3 regions of the Paenibacillus sp. MAH-35 genome follow, and region 3 is predicted to be linked to each of the others. Evidence: riboswitches for the same ligand, from Rfam matches in the RefSeq annotation. Region 3 holds a riboswitch; each other region holds the start of a gene.
What was found. A riboswitch is a leader RNA that binds a small molecule or an ion and turns the genes downstream of it on or off. The one in region 3 is predicted to bind cyclic di-AMP.
Positions count from the first base shown of each region.

Region 1 (4,039 bases), on a different contig from region 3:
CGGACGGGTCCGATGTGGAGAAAGTGTGGGACGGACGGGACCCTCAGGTGCTGTATACGATTACGAGCGAAGCCCCTCTCGAATGGGCGGCGATCGATCCGCAGATGACGATGATCCTCGAGCATAAGCGGATTAATAACTTCATGCAAGTGAATGTCGACGATACATGGAAAGCGCGCCTGACGATCGGAATCGCGAAATGGATCGAGATCTTGTTGAACGGGCTCGCCTGGTGAGGAGGTGACTGCCGCCTATGATGCGTTATATGAAGAACGGCTTTAAAGATACGTTATCGCAATCCTTCCTCCTGCTCGTCTTGTGGCTTTATCATTTCACCTGGGGCTTCCTGCTGCTGATGCTGGTCAAATCGGTCGTCGTTCCGCTGATGCACCGGTACCCGGGCGAGCATCTGTCTGCCGCCGCTTCGCAGCTGTTCCTGGCCGAAAGTCAATTCCGGCTTATGAAAACCGACATCAGTCATCCGTACATCTGGCTGCTGGTCGGAGTTGCGGCGGCGCGGATGCTGTTGACACCGGTTCTGAACGCGGGCGTCTACTACTCTCTGGCGAATCCGCATCTGAATGCCGGCTACCGCTTTTTGCAGGGCATCAAGCGGCTCAGCGGTTCGTTCTTCCTCTACTACGTCTTGCAAATGGCGATAACGCTGGCTCCCGTATATTGGCTGTTCCCGGTGGTCAAGAAAGCGTTCGCCCAGCACGCCGATTACGCTTCCCTCTCGCTTGCGCTGCTGCCTTGGGCAGCGGGATATGCCGCATTCGGGTTTCTGATCCGCCTTCTCTTCATGTACGTCCAGTTCGGCCGGACGACGGAAAGCGGACTCGGATCGTCACTCGGTCTGTTCGTCCGCAAGCTGCCGGCCATCGTGCTGCTGGCCTGCTTGCTGCTCGCGTTGTCCGGGGCGTTTACGGCCGCCGCCTTATCGGCTTCCCTGATCTGGGCGGGGTTGACCGCTCTGATCGTACAGCAGATGCTCCATATCACCGATATGGTGTTCAAGCTATGGACGATCGCTTCTCAATACCGCATCTATGCCGACTGACGGATTAAGGCTCCCGCATTTGCAAGCAAGGCGAGACTTCCACCGTTCCCCTTTTCTTCCGCAGAAAAGGGGTTTTTCTGTGCCGTTGGGATTCGAAATTTCGATTTTTCAAAAAAAATGTTGCGCAAAAGGAGGAAATCGTTGCTAAAAGGCGAATTATAATTACCCGGAAACAAAAAAATCGAACCATGCCGAATTCCCGCTTGCCGGGAAACGGGGGAACCATTCCGGGTGAATTGATCTCGCAGGAAAGTGATCATAGGGCACCTTCGACCGAACCCTCAGCTAACCTCGTAGGCACCTGGAAGGAGTCCGCTTCACTTGAAAAAGGCACTTATTATGATCACCACCGTGGTCGCACTGTTCTTCACCTCCGTTGGCAGCGCTTTCGCTGAAACGACGCTTGAGAAAACCGTGAACGAGCTGATCGGTGTGAAGTACAGAACCGCAGGAACGACCACAAAAGGCTTCGACTGCTCGGGCTTCACGATGTACGTCTTCAATCAATTCGGCGTAGATCTGGCTCATCAATCGAAAGCCCAAGCCAAAGAGGGCACCTGGGTCGACAAGAACGATCTGATTCCCGGCGACCTCGTGTTCTTTAACACCGACGGCAAAGGCATTTCCCACGTCGGCATCTACCTCGGCAACGACGAATTTATTCATTCGGCGTCCAACGAAGGGGTAGTGAAGAATAAGCTTAGCGAGAAGTACTACAAAACCCGTTATGTAACCGCGCGCCGCATCGCTGGTGACGATCTGTACAACCAGTTCATGGCGGAAGCCAAGTAATACAGGCAGCGGAACGGACAAGCCCAAGCCCTGGAGGAGCGAACCATTCGCCCTTCAGGGCTTGATTTCGTTCATCCCCGCTTCTTCCGACAGGAAGCGGCAGGGCGGCGAATCCGCACGGTTTGGGCGGATAGCCTCCGACACCGGTTTTCACCGTCTTCCCGGATTCGACCGCTTGTCGGAACGTGTACGGACTGTTCGAGCGGACCGGATGCCGGCGACGGGATCCGCGATCGGCAGCGAGGTTACGCCCTTCCGGCAGGAAAACGGCTGAGTCTTTGCGAATGTTTTGTATCACCGATAAGCTTTCTACACTGCTCTAGGGGGGACGGCCCGATGATTCTGTTTGTCCATCGCAAAGACCTGCGGGTAACCGACATGCCCGCTTTCGCTTATATCGCCCGGACCGGGCTCCCTTCCCTGCACTTGTTTATCCTCGATCCGGCCATCCTGAACGCGGAACGGGCCCGTGCGCATAGCGGACGCCGCTTCCTCGGTCTGCTCGCCCGCCTTCAGTCGTTATACCGGCATCACGGCCAGACACTGAATCTCGTATGCGGAACGCCCGAGGAGATCGTGCCGCAGATCGCGCTTGTTCACGAAGCGACGGAGGTGGTCTTCCACCGGGACGACACTCCTTACGCCAGACACCGGGATACGAGCATTCATGAAACGCTGCACCGGCTCGGCATCCCGCTGACGACGATATCCGATCAGCCTCTGGCCGATCCAGAGGAACTGCACCGCTACGCCGGGCGGCAATCGCCGTATAAAGTGTTCACCCCGTTCTACCGCAAATGGAGCGAATTCGTGCATACGTATTTCCAGCCCCCTGTGACGACCCGGCTGGCCGATTTGCGCACGCTCGTGCTGGACGAATCGATCCGGCAGCGGTATGCGCCCCCTTACTCGCTGGAACGGTTCCGCGGAGACGTGTGCCTGGAGGCGCCCGAAGAGAGACTGGAGCGGTTCATCGCCGAGAAGCTCCCGGATTATGCGCAGCGGAGGGATTCGTATGCAGGTGATGCGACAAGCGGGCTGAGCGGTTACATCAATTCGGGCTCGATCTCGGTTCGAACCGTCTACGACAAGCTGCTCGGGGAGCCGGACTTCGAGGCGTGGAAGCGGCAGCTCGCCTGGCGGGATTTTTACTTGTACCAGTCGGTATTCGACCCGCTTTTCTTCGAATATGAGCACTATTACGACTTGTCCGGGCTCGGTGACCGGCATTTCGAAGCCTGGAGAAAAGGGCGGACCGGCATTCCGATCGTCGATGCGGCGATGACGCAACTGAACGAAACGGGCAGCATGCCGAACCGGCTAAGAATGGTCACGGCGATGTTCCTGACGAAAAACTTGCTTGCGCCGTTTACGCTCGGCGAGCAAACGTTCCGGATGATGCTGACCGATGCCGATAATGTGCTGAACCGGGGAGGCTGGCTCTGGTCCGCCTCGCTCGGTTATGACGCCGCGCCGTATTTCCGGATCATGAACCCGGTCACCCAGTCGGAGACGTGGGACCCTTCCGGCGAATATATCCGCAGATGGCTCCCCGGCCAGCGCGGCTTGTCGGACCGGGACGTGCACCGCCCGCTGCCGCATGCCGTCGTCGATCTGAAAGCTTCACGCGCCCGCGCGATCGAAGTATACAAGCGCCTCATCGCCGAGGCTCGCGCCCGTATCGGCGTTCCGGACGGACAGCCCGGCTCCGGCGATTCCGCAGACGAGTAGAAACAGAGGCAGCTTGATAGGATGAGCTTCCAATGCGCATGTGAGCGGGCCGACATCCTCTATCGCAATACTGGATTAGCTCCGGGCTTGTACTAGCAGCAGCGGTTGCCACCGGTAAAGAGCCGAGCGGAACCTCGTCAGCCGGCAAGGGTTCCGCTGCTTACAAGCCCGGCCGGGGAGCCGGCCAGCCGGCAATCGTCCGGGCGAATCGTCCCGCCGCAGGCGGCAGCGGGTCCCCCGCTCTCCGGTACAGCCCGATCGGATTATCGAGCCGGATGTGCGGGACTCTCACCCTCGCAATCTCCTTTCGCCCGATGCTGTCCCGCACCTCCAGAGCGGATGCGATCGCCGCACCGTAGCCGGCCGCCACCGCCTTGACCGTCTCTCCCGGTCCGCTGCACTGCAGCCCGATGCGGGGCGCGGGCACTCCGTGCACCCGGCACAGGGCGGAGAGCC
Region 1 covers NZ_JBYUPU010000064.1:636-4,674, reverse strand. The annotation lists gene AC3Y2E_RS32815 (M1 family metallopeptidase) at 1-236, shown strand, start outside; gene AC3Y2E_RS32810 (hypothetical protein) at 254-1,060, shown strand; cyclic di-AMP (ydaO/yuaA leader) riboswitch at 1,240-1,375, shown strand; gene AC3Y2E_RS32805 (C40 family peptidase) at 1,382-1,852, shown strand; gene AC3Y2E_RS32800 (cryptochrome/photolyase family protein) at 2,189-3,583, shown strand; partial or broken gene AC3Y2E_RS32795 (LysR family transcriptional regulator) at 3,744-4,039, opposite strand, start outside.
Region 1: it holds a riboswitch for cyclic di-AMP, as region 3 does, so the genes downstream of both, AC3Y2E_RS32805 (C40 family peptidase) here and AC3Y2E_RS27280 (resuscitation-promoting factor) in region 3, are expected to answer to the same signal.

Region 2 (4,039 bases), on a different contig from region 3:
GCGCGCATGACCGTCTCGCCTGCGATTTTGCGCTCGAAGGCGTGAATTTGCCCGCCGCCGCGGAACGTATGAATGGTTGCCAGTACAAGAACAAACACCGTATTGATTTTAATGCCACCGCCGGTTCCGCCTGAAGCGGCTCCAATGAACATTAATATGATGATCAGGAATTGTGACGAGGCCAACATGCTTCCGATGTCAATGGTATTAAAACCGGAGCTTCTGGGCGTAGCCCCTTGGAACAGGGAGGCCCATACCCGCTCCCCAGCAGACAAGGAACCGAAGGTTGCGGGGTTCCAGCTTTCCAGCAAATAAATCAAGCAGAAGCCTACGGCAAACAAAATGCCGGAACCGAGCAAGACAACTTTGGCATGCAGCGATAACTTGCGCCATGAACGTTTGCGGAAAACATCCACAATGACAATATAGCACGGTCATAAAGCCAAGGCCGCCCACCTGAATCAGTATCATAATGACGACTTGTCCGAAGGTAGAGAACACACTTCCTGTATCCACCACAACCAAGCCATTCACACAAATGGCGGAGGTTGCCGTAAAGAGGGCATTCAACAGCCCGATCGATTGACCCGACGAGGATGAATAGGGGAGCGTCAAAAGCAAAGCACCGAACCAGATCAAGCCAAAAAAGACGATTAATATAAGTTGGGGAGGGCTCGTTCGCGTCTTCAGCCGGTTGACAATAGAGACAAGGATAGCGAATAGGGAACGGCTATGAATACGTTTTTCATTTCTGTTCATAGTCGTCTTCCAGGTCTCGAATATCTGAATTGCTTCCGATTATTACCAGAATATCCCCTGTATTCACTTCATCTTCCGCCTTCGGAGAAATATTGATATGAACCCCCTTCTTGATCGCCATAATCGTACACCCGTACTTGGCCCGAATATTTAATTGTTGTAGAGATTTGCCGTTCATCGCAGGTGGGGCCTTCAGTTCAACCAAATTGTGGTCGGGAGACAACTCGATGTAGTCAATCAGATTATCAGAGCTTAACTGCTTTCCAAGACGAGCAGCCATGTCTCGTTCCGGATATACAATATGATCTGCGCCTATTTTAAATAGGACCTGGCCATGCATTTCATTTTTGGCTTTGGTTGTTATTTTGGGTATATTTAATTCTTTAAGCAATAAGGTTGTTAAAATGCTCGCTTGCAAATCATCGCCAATAGCCACGATAGCATGAGTAAAGTTCCGCGCTCCAAGCTCTTTCAGCACCCCTTCATCTGTACAATCGGCTTGAACGGCATGGGTTGCTATGCCGGCTATGTCCTGAACAAGTTGCTCATCTTTATCAACGGCGAGCACTTCGTGACCATTTTGAACCAAAGTACGCACCAGGCTCGACCCAAATCGGCCCAGACCAATCACAATAAACTGTTTTTTCATGTCCTCCACATCCTTCTAAAGAAATTGATCCGTATGACGGTTTTTCCGGGAAAAGAACAAAAAAGCTTGGAGCAGAGAAATTCTGCTGCCAAGCTTCGGAATGTGAGGGCAGGACAAACCAAAGACGCATTCATGTTCTCTCTCATGACGCCTACGAGGTTAGCTGTCGGATTCGGGTCTGAGAGTCCCCGTTCTTTCTGCAAATGAAAGAATTTACCCCTGAAGCGAAAAACGCTTCGTTGGTTCCCCCGCTCCTTCATTAAGGATTAAGCGATGAATATGAAGTTGTTGTACCCTATCATAAAGCAGTTCATTTCCAAAGTAAACAGATGACCCGGATCATCCATTATCGATTGCCCCCATAGTTATAATTCCGCGCCGTCCCCCCTTGTTTCAGCTATGGGGATAAAAAATGCTTCGGATGCGAGGCGGCTTTAGGGTTGAATGCAACGGTACTTTCAGGTAATAATACGAAGATAAAGCTTAACCGGTTTCAGTTTATTTGAGCAGAGCTTGGGAAAGGGGATGATGGTTATGGCTGTACATCCATTCAGATCCACTGCACTTATTCATTTCACTTCATCACGAGTCATTCTCCTAAGTTTTGCCATTCCGATCTTGTTAGGGGCGATTTTGCTAGCTTTGCCCGTCTCTTCTGCATCCGGCAGCAGTATCAGTTGGTTGGACGCGCTTTTTACTTCGACGTCAGCCGTATGCGTTACAGGATTAGTTGTTGTAGATACAGGGACAGCCTACTCTTTGTTTGGGCAAATTGTTATTATGTGTCTGATTCAGATCGGCGGACTCGGATTTATGACATATAGCGTCCTGGTAGCGGTCGTGTTGGGCAAAAAAATAGGCTTGAAGGACCGGCTGCTTATTCAGCAATCGACGAATGCGCTGTCTACGCAGGGAGTCGTGAAGCTGTCGCTTGGTATTTTTGCGGCAGCTGTTGTTATTGAAGCGTTCGGTGCCATTATTTTAACGATTCGCTGGATGGGCGACATGGACTTTATAACCGCGCTTTATTACGGTATCTTTCACTCCGTTTCATCTTTCAATAATGCGGGATTTGGCTTGTGGTCAGATAGTTTGAGCCGATATGTAGGAGATCCGCTGATTAATATCGTAATTCCGTTGTTATTCATCATGGGCGGCCTGGGGTTTACCGTCATTCTTGATCTTTGGAAAAATCGGAGCTGGCGCAAATTGTCACTTCACTCCAAAATCGTGTTATCCACTTCTGCGATTTTATGTGCGGGAGGCTTTCTTGTAATCACAACCATTGAATCATTTAATCCTGACACGTTCGGTGCATTGACAGGATCAGAAAAAATGTGGGCAGGATTTTTTCAGGGGGTAGTGACGAGAACGGCAGGATTTAACACCATCGATATCGCATCGATGATGACGGCTTCTCAATTTTTTATGATTTTTCTGATGTTCATTGGGGCTTCCTCCGGATCAACCGGGGGAGGGATCAAGACAACTACCTTTGTCGTTCTGCTGCTCACGTTAATCAGCATTGTGACAGGGAAGCGGGATGTTCAAATCATGCATCGAAGAATTCCGCAATCGATTATTATGCGTGCCTTAGCTGTCATGGTGATATCAGTTGGCGTAGTCATCGCGGCCACCTTTCTGCTTACGTTAACCGAACATAGCCTGCAGAAGGATTTTATGGAAGTTCTGTTTGAAGTCACATCGGCCTTCGGCACAGTGGGCTTATCCATGGGATTGACACCGGAGCTTTCCGCGCTCGGCAAGCTGATCATCATCCTGACCATGTTTATCGGCAGGCTCGGGCCATTGACGCTGGCATTTGCTTTGTCGCAAAAGCAAAGTCGGGAGAAATTCCGTTATCTTGAGGAGAAGGTGCTTATTGGCTAGAGAGATCCCCTTTTTCGGGGAGCCTCTCTCCCAAGCATGGAGCTCCGGGTCAACGGGCCCGGAAGTCCGCGAGAATGATAAATCGTTCAGGCAGGTTAGCCCGTAATGGTAAGGTCAAAAAAGCTCTCACCTTGTTAAGGTGAGGGCTTTGTATCGATAGTAGATGCGATACCATCACAAATAAGATATTTCATTCCGCCATCAACTGCCTTAAAAACGCCAGTGTTGAAGTCTGTATGAACACTTCGGTAAAAGACGCCTTCGATCTTGCCAGGAACAAGGGAATTCAATCGCAGTAATAAGCGGTTCCCGTCTCTTACAAGATAGGCTTTAACCCCTGCTTCATAGTCTTCGTCTTGTTTTTGCCTCTCGCGCCGTACAGATACGATATGAATATCTACACCTTCGATGAAATGGAGAAGCTGATTAATAATGGAACCTTTCGTAATCTCTTCCCATTTGGTTTGAGCCGACTGCCCGATAATAATTTGTGTGATACGCTTTTCGTTTGCAATGTCTGCAATAACTTCTGCGACATTTCGGGAATCACTCTTTTCCACAATCAGTTCTGCTTGTAATGTTACGGCCATGGAGCTCCAATAAGCCATGTTTTTCTCCCGCGCCTCACTATACCGGTTATCATGAATCGGATCTACCGTAAGCAAGGTAAGCGGTGCTTGTAAAGCGGTAGCCAGCTTCCAGCCGCGGCGAATTAATAACTCTGAGCTTGGTCCGTAATAC
Region 2 covers NZ_JBYUPU010000046.1:45,889-49,927, reverse strand. The annotation lists gene AC3Y2E_RS29820 (potassium transporter TrkG) at 1-416, opposite strand, end outside; partial or broken gene AC3Y2E_RS29815 (Ktr system potassium transporter B) at 484-759, opposite strand; gene AC3Y2E_RS29810 (potassium channel family protein) at 746-1,408, opposite strand; cyclic di-AMP (ydaO/yuaA leader) riboswitch at 1,541-1,691, opposite strand; gene AC3Y2E_RS29805 (TrkH family potassium uptake protein) at 1,943-3,298, shown strand; gene AC3Y2E_RS29800 (universal stress protein) at 3,433-4,039, opposite strand, start outside.
Region 2: it holds a riboswitch for cyclic di-AMP, as region 3 does, so the genes downstream of both, AC3Y2E_RS29810 (potassium channel family protein) here and AC3Y2E_RS27280 (resuscitation-promoting factor) in region 3, are expected to answer to the same signal.

Region 3 (4,039 bases):
CATCCGTTGTCATCCCCTTTTTCCGAAACGCTCATCCGCTCGTAAGCCAGAGCGAATTCTTCACGCCCGATCCGAAACATCCGGCAGCGCTTATAGAACTGTTTGCCGTTGCAATAACCGATTCCGAGCAGCTTGCCCATCTCCAGCCTCCGGGCCGCCGCCTGCGGATGCACGAGAAGGCCGGCGGCCATCAGATCGTCCATCGTAATATCCGATTCCTCGTTCTGGCCGATTGCCGCTTCGGTGCGGACATTTTCAAGCGCCCGGATAATCGCTTCCCTGGAGGCGTTCTCCACCCCGATGTCCGATTTGCGGGTCGCTTCCTCCTGGGTGAGGAAGGCGTGCTTGCAGCCCGGGACTTTAGCCGAGACGATTTTGCGGATGCGTTCGCCTGCATGATCCGGATCTGTGAATATAATAACGCCGCGGCGCTCCTTGGCGAGCGCAATTCGTCTCAGCACTTCGTCGCCGATCGCCGAGCCGCCAGTCTCGATCGTCTCCGCATCCACCGCCCTCTTGATGGCGACTGTATCGTCCCGTCCTTCGACCACGATAATTTCTTGAATCATGTTCTGTGATTCCTTTCCTTGTACGAACAAAAAGAAGAGGGCTCGCCTCTTCTTTCACATTGTTGTTATATATCAATATACCCAATGATCCCGTTTCGATCAACGGTATTGCGGGTAATTGAATAATATATATAGGGCCGGAAGGCCCCGAAACTGCAGCGGAGCATTAATTATCTACCGGCTTTTCTTTGCCGATAATATAGACTTTGTATCCACGCTTCAGGCCGAAACGCTTGGCATAGTCGGGATTATCGAAGTAAACGTCGATTTTGTTGCCTTTGATAGCGCTGCCCGTATCTTCGGCGCGGCGCAGACCGATCCCTTCGATGTACACCCACCAGCCAATCGGGATGACTTTCGGATCGACCGCAATTGTACGTCCTTCACTTACCTTGGCGCCGGAAGACGTAATGCCGTATTGGGGGTGATCGCTGGTCTTGCCTGTTGAAGCAACATCCACGGAATAAGCGGTTAGCGTAACATTATTCAAAATTTGCTTGTAGCCGAATTTGACGTCGCCTTTCGCTACCTCATCGATATTCGGCGAAGAGGCGGACAAGACGACTACCGGATTTTTGGTTCCAAGCGCAACCACTTTAGTAACGCTTTCCTGTGCAACTTTCGTATCGACGACATTCTCAGCTACGAGCTCGCCGTCTTCGTATACCTTCTCGATCTTCTTCGCAAGTACGCCTTCTACGCCTTCCGATACAACCTGCTCCTTACCCTTGAGCAGATTGGGATCGTCTTGCTTGACCGTCTCGAACGGAATCGTTTCGGTCTGGTCTTCCACAACTTTGTGCACGCGGACAATCTGAATTTGAGAACCTTCCGTTACGGCTTCTTCCGCGGGTGGCGTCAGCTTGTCGAGTTCCCCGATCTCCATGCCGAGATCTTGCAGCGTCTGCTCTACGGTTTTGCCGACCGTGTATAACGTTTCGGTTCTGCCGTCAGCCGTGAGCTGCACCGGGATTGTATGCTGGATATGAAACTTATCGTTATGCTTCAACTCGGTACCAAGCACCGCCGAAACCCGGTCGTGCTCGCTTACCGGAATTTGCTGTTCCTCCAGAAGAGCGGACAATGTAGTTTGTCTCGTTTTTATGTGTTTCTCTTCCCCGTTTACCACTAACCCCACTTTTTTGATAGACGTGCCTTGCATGAGCAGCACGAACATCATTGTCATCACGATTGAAAACAAAGCGCCTACTAAGATCAAACGCAAGTTTCCATGCTTCCATCGCATTGCGAAAGACATGCTGGATGATCGCTTTACATGGGTTTCTCCGTTTTGAATAACGCCCACTTCTTCGGTCCTCCTTCATCAGCCTCGCCGTCGAGTGTTACGCATGACTAGAATTGACGTGACCTGGTTAAATTTGGATGATTCACGCTATTGCCATCGTGTTGTAAGGCTTCGGGCTACAATCGTTGACAGATCCGGTATGTTCTGTCCATGCAGGAATATTTTCGAATTGTGCGAAAATAAAAGCCGCGGCGAAGAGGTACTCTTCTCGCGGCGTTGAATCGAATGCTCATCCCATACTTGGGAGCGCATCAATGCCCGACAATCGTGCCTCTCTCTTCACGCTTACGAGGTTAGCTGCCGGGTTCGGACGCGAGAGTCGCCCTAATTGCACAGCGCCGCGAACGGCTTCGTGCAGTATTCACCCCATAGATAACTTGGTTCCCCCGTTTCCCTGTCGGAAACTCAGCGATGGGTAAGTCGATGGCGGTATGCGGTTAGAATCATTATGATCGTTATATTAAAGCCTTATGAAAAACCTGTAAAGAGGAAATAAATCCGATTTTCATGCGAAAAGGGGAAAAATCACCGAGAATTCACTTTTTTTATGCAACAAATCGTTGTTTTTCTTCGTCTAATTCTTTTATGCCGCTTTCTTCGTGTGCCAAACGCGAAAAGAAAGCGCTTTAACGTGATTTGCTCGAACAAAAATGTTATGATGTCCACAGGTAAAAGCTTACATGTGGAGGAACATTATGAAACCGTTTTTGCATATTCAGGGGATGTCCGGCGGCTACATCTGGAACCGGCCGGTCGTCCACGAACTCTCGTTTTCGATCGATTCCGGAGAGATGGTCGGGCTGATCGGATTAAACGGCGCAGGCAAAAGCACGACGATCAAACATATCCTCGGGCTGCTCGTCCCTCAGCAAGGAGAAGTTCGGGTGAACGGGCTCCGCGTGTCGGACAACGCCGAGAAGTACCGCGCCTCCTTTGCCTATGTGCCCGAAGCCCCCGAACTGTACGAGGAACTGACGATCCGCGAACATTTACGAATGACGGCTATGGCTTACGGACTCGATGAGACGCAGTTCAAACGCCGCTCGAAAACGCTCGCCGGCCAGTTCGACATGACCGAGAAGCTGGACTCCTTCCCTCAGACCTTGTCGAAGGGCATGCGTCAAAAAGTAATGATCATGAACGCATTTCTTGTCGAACCTCCGCTGTATGTCATCGACGAACCGTTCCTCGGACTCGATCCGCTCGGCATCCGGTCGCTGCTCGATCTGATGGTGGAGCGCAAACGGAACGGCGCCGCCTTCTTGATCAGCTCTCATATTTTGTCGACGCTTGAAACGTATTGCGACCGGTATGTCGTCCTTAACAGAGGGAGAATCGCGTCGAAAGGGACGCTCGACGAGCTGCGCCGGAGCGCCGGGGCTGTCCCCGATACAACGCTCGACGACGTATTTTATACGCTAGTAAAAGGGGGACCGACATGAACCCCGCAGCCGCTTTATGGAAAAACCGGTTGTCGGCCCATCTGAAGATCGTGTCGCGGTATACGGCATATGCCGGGCAAAGTGGATTTTTCCTGTTTCTCCTGATCGCGTTCATCGCCTCCTCCTATTTTTACGGCAAAGCTCTTGGACGCATACCGGAAACGTTCCCGTATGCAATCGTCATCGCTTTATGGCTGACGCCTTTTATCGCAGTTAGCCCGATCCGGACGCTGTTGCGGGAAGCGGATCTGATCTTTCTCCTGCCGATGGAAGCCCGGATGGGACCGTACTTCCGGGGCGCGATGCTGTACAGCTACTTGTCTCAATCGTTCCTTTTGATCGTCGCTTTTTCAGCGAGCATGCCGCTGTACCGGCACGGATACGGGGAGAACGCCCAGCCGTTCCTCGCTCTGCTGTTGTTCGTGCTGGCGCTGAAATTCGCCAACATGCTCGGAGCTTGGATGGAAAGCACCTTCGTACGGACCGGCCACAGAGCCTGCTTCCGGATCTGCAGATTTGCAGCCGATGCGGTCATCTTGTACACCTTGTACCGGTACGAAATCTTAGCCGCTTCCATCGTCCTCCTGGCGGCCATCGGCGCTGCCGCGCTCTGGGCTCGTCTGTCCCGCCGGATTCCCGTCAATTGGCCGTATTTAAGGAGAAAAGAAGCCGGTCACCGGCTGACGATGCTGTTATTTTTCAACGGGTTCATCGATGTGGAA
Region 3 covers NZ_JBYUPU010000037.1:54,702-58,740, forward strand. The annotation lists gene rnmV (ribonuclease M5) at 1-569, opposite strand, end outside; gene rsmA (16S rRNA (adenine(1518)-N(6)/adenine(1519)-N(6))-dimethyltransferase RsmA) at 1-3, opposite strand, end outside; gene AC3Y2E_RS27280 (resuscitation-promoting factor) at 736-1,794, opposite strand; cyclic di-AMP (ydaO/yuaA leader) riboswitch at 2,144-2,296, opposite strand; gene AC3Y2E_RS27285 (ABC transporter ATP-binding protein) at 2,571-3,317, shown strand; gene AC3Y2E_RS27290 (ABC transporter permease) at 3,314-4,039, shown strand, end outside.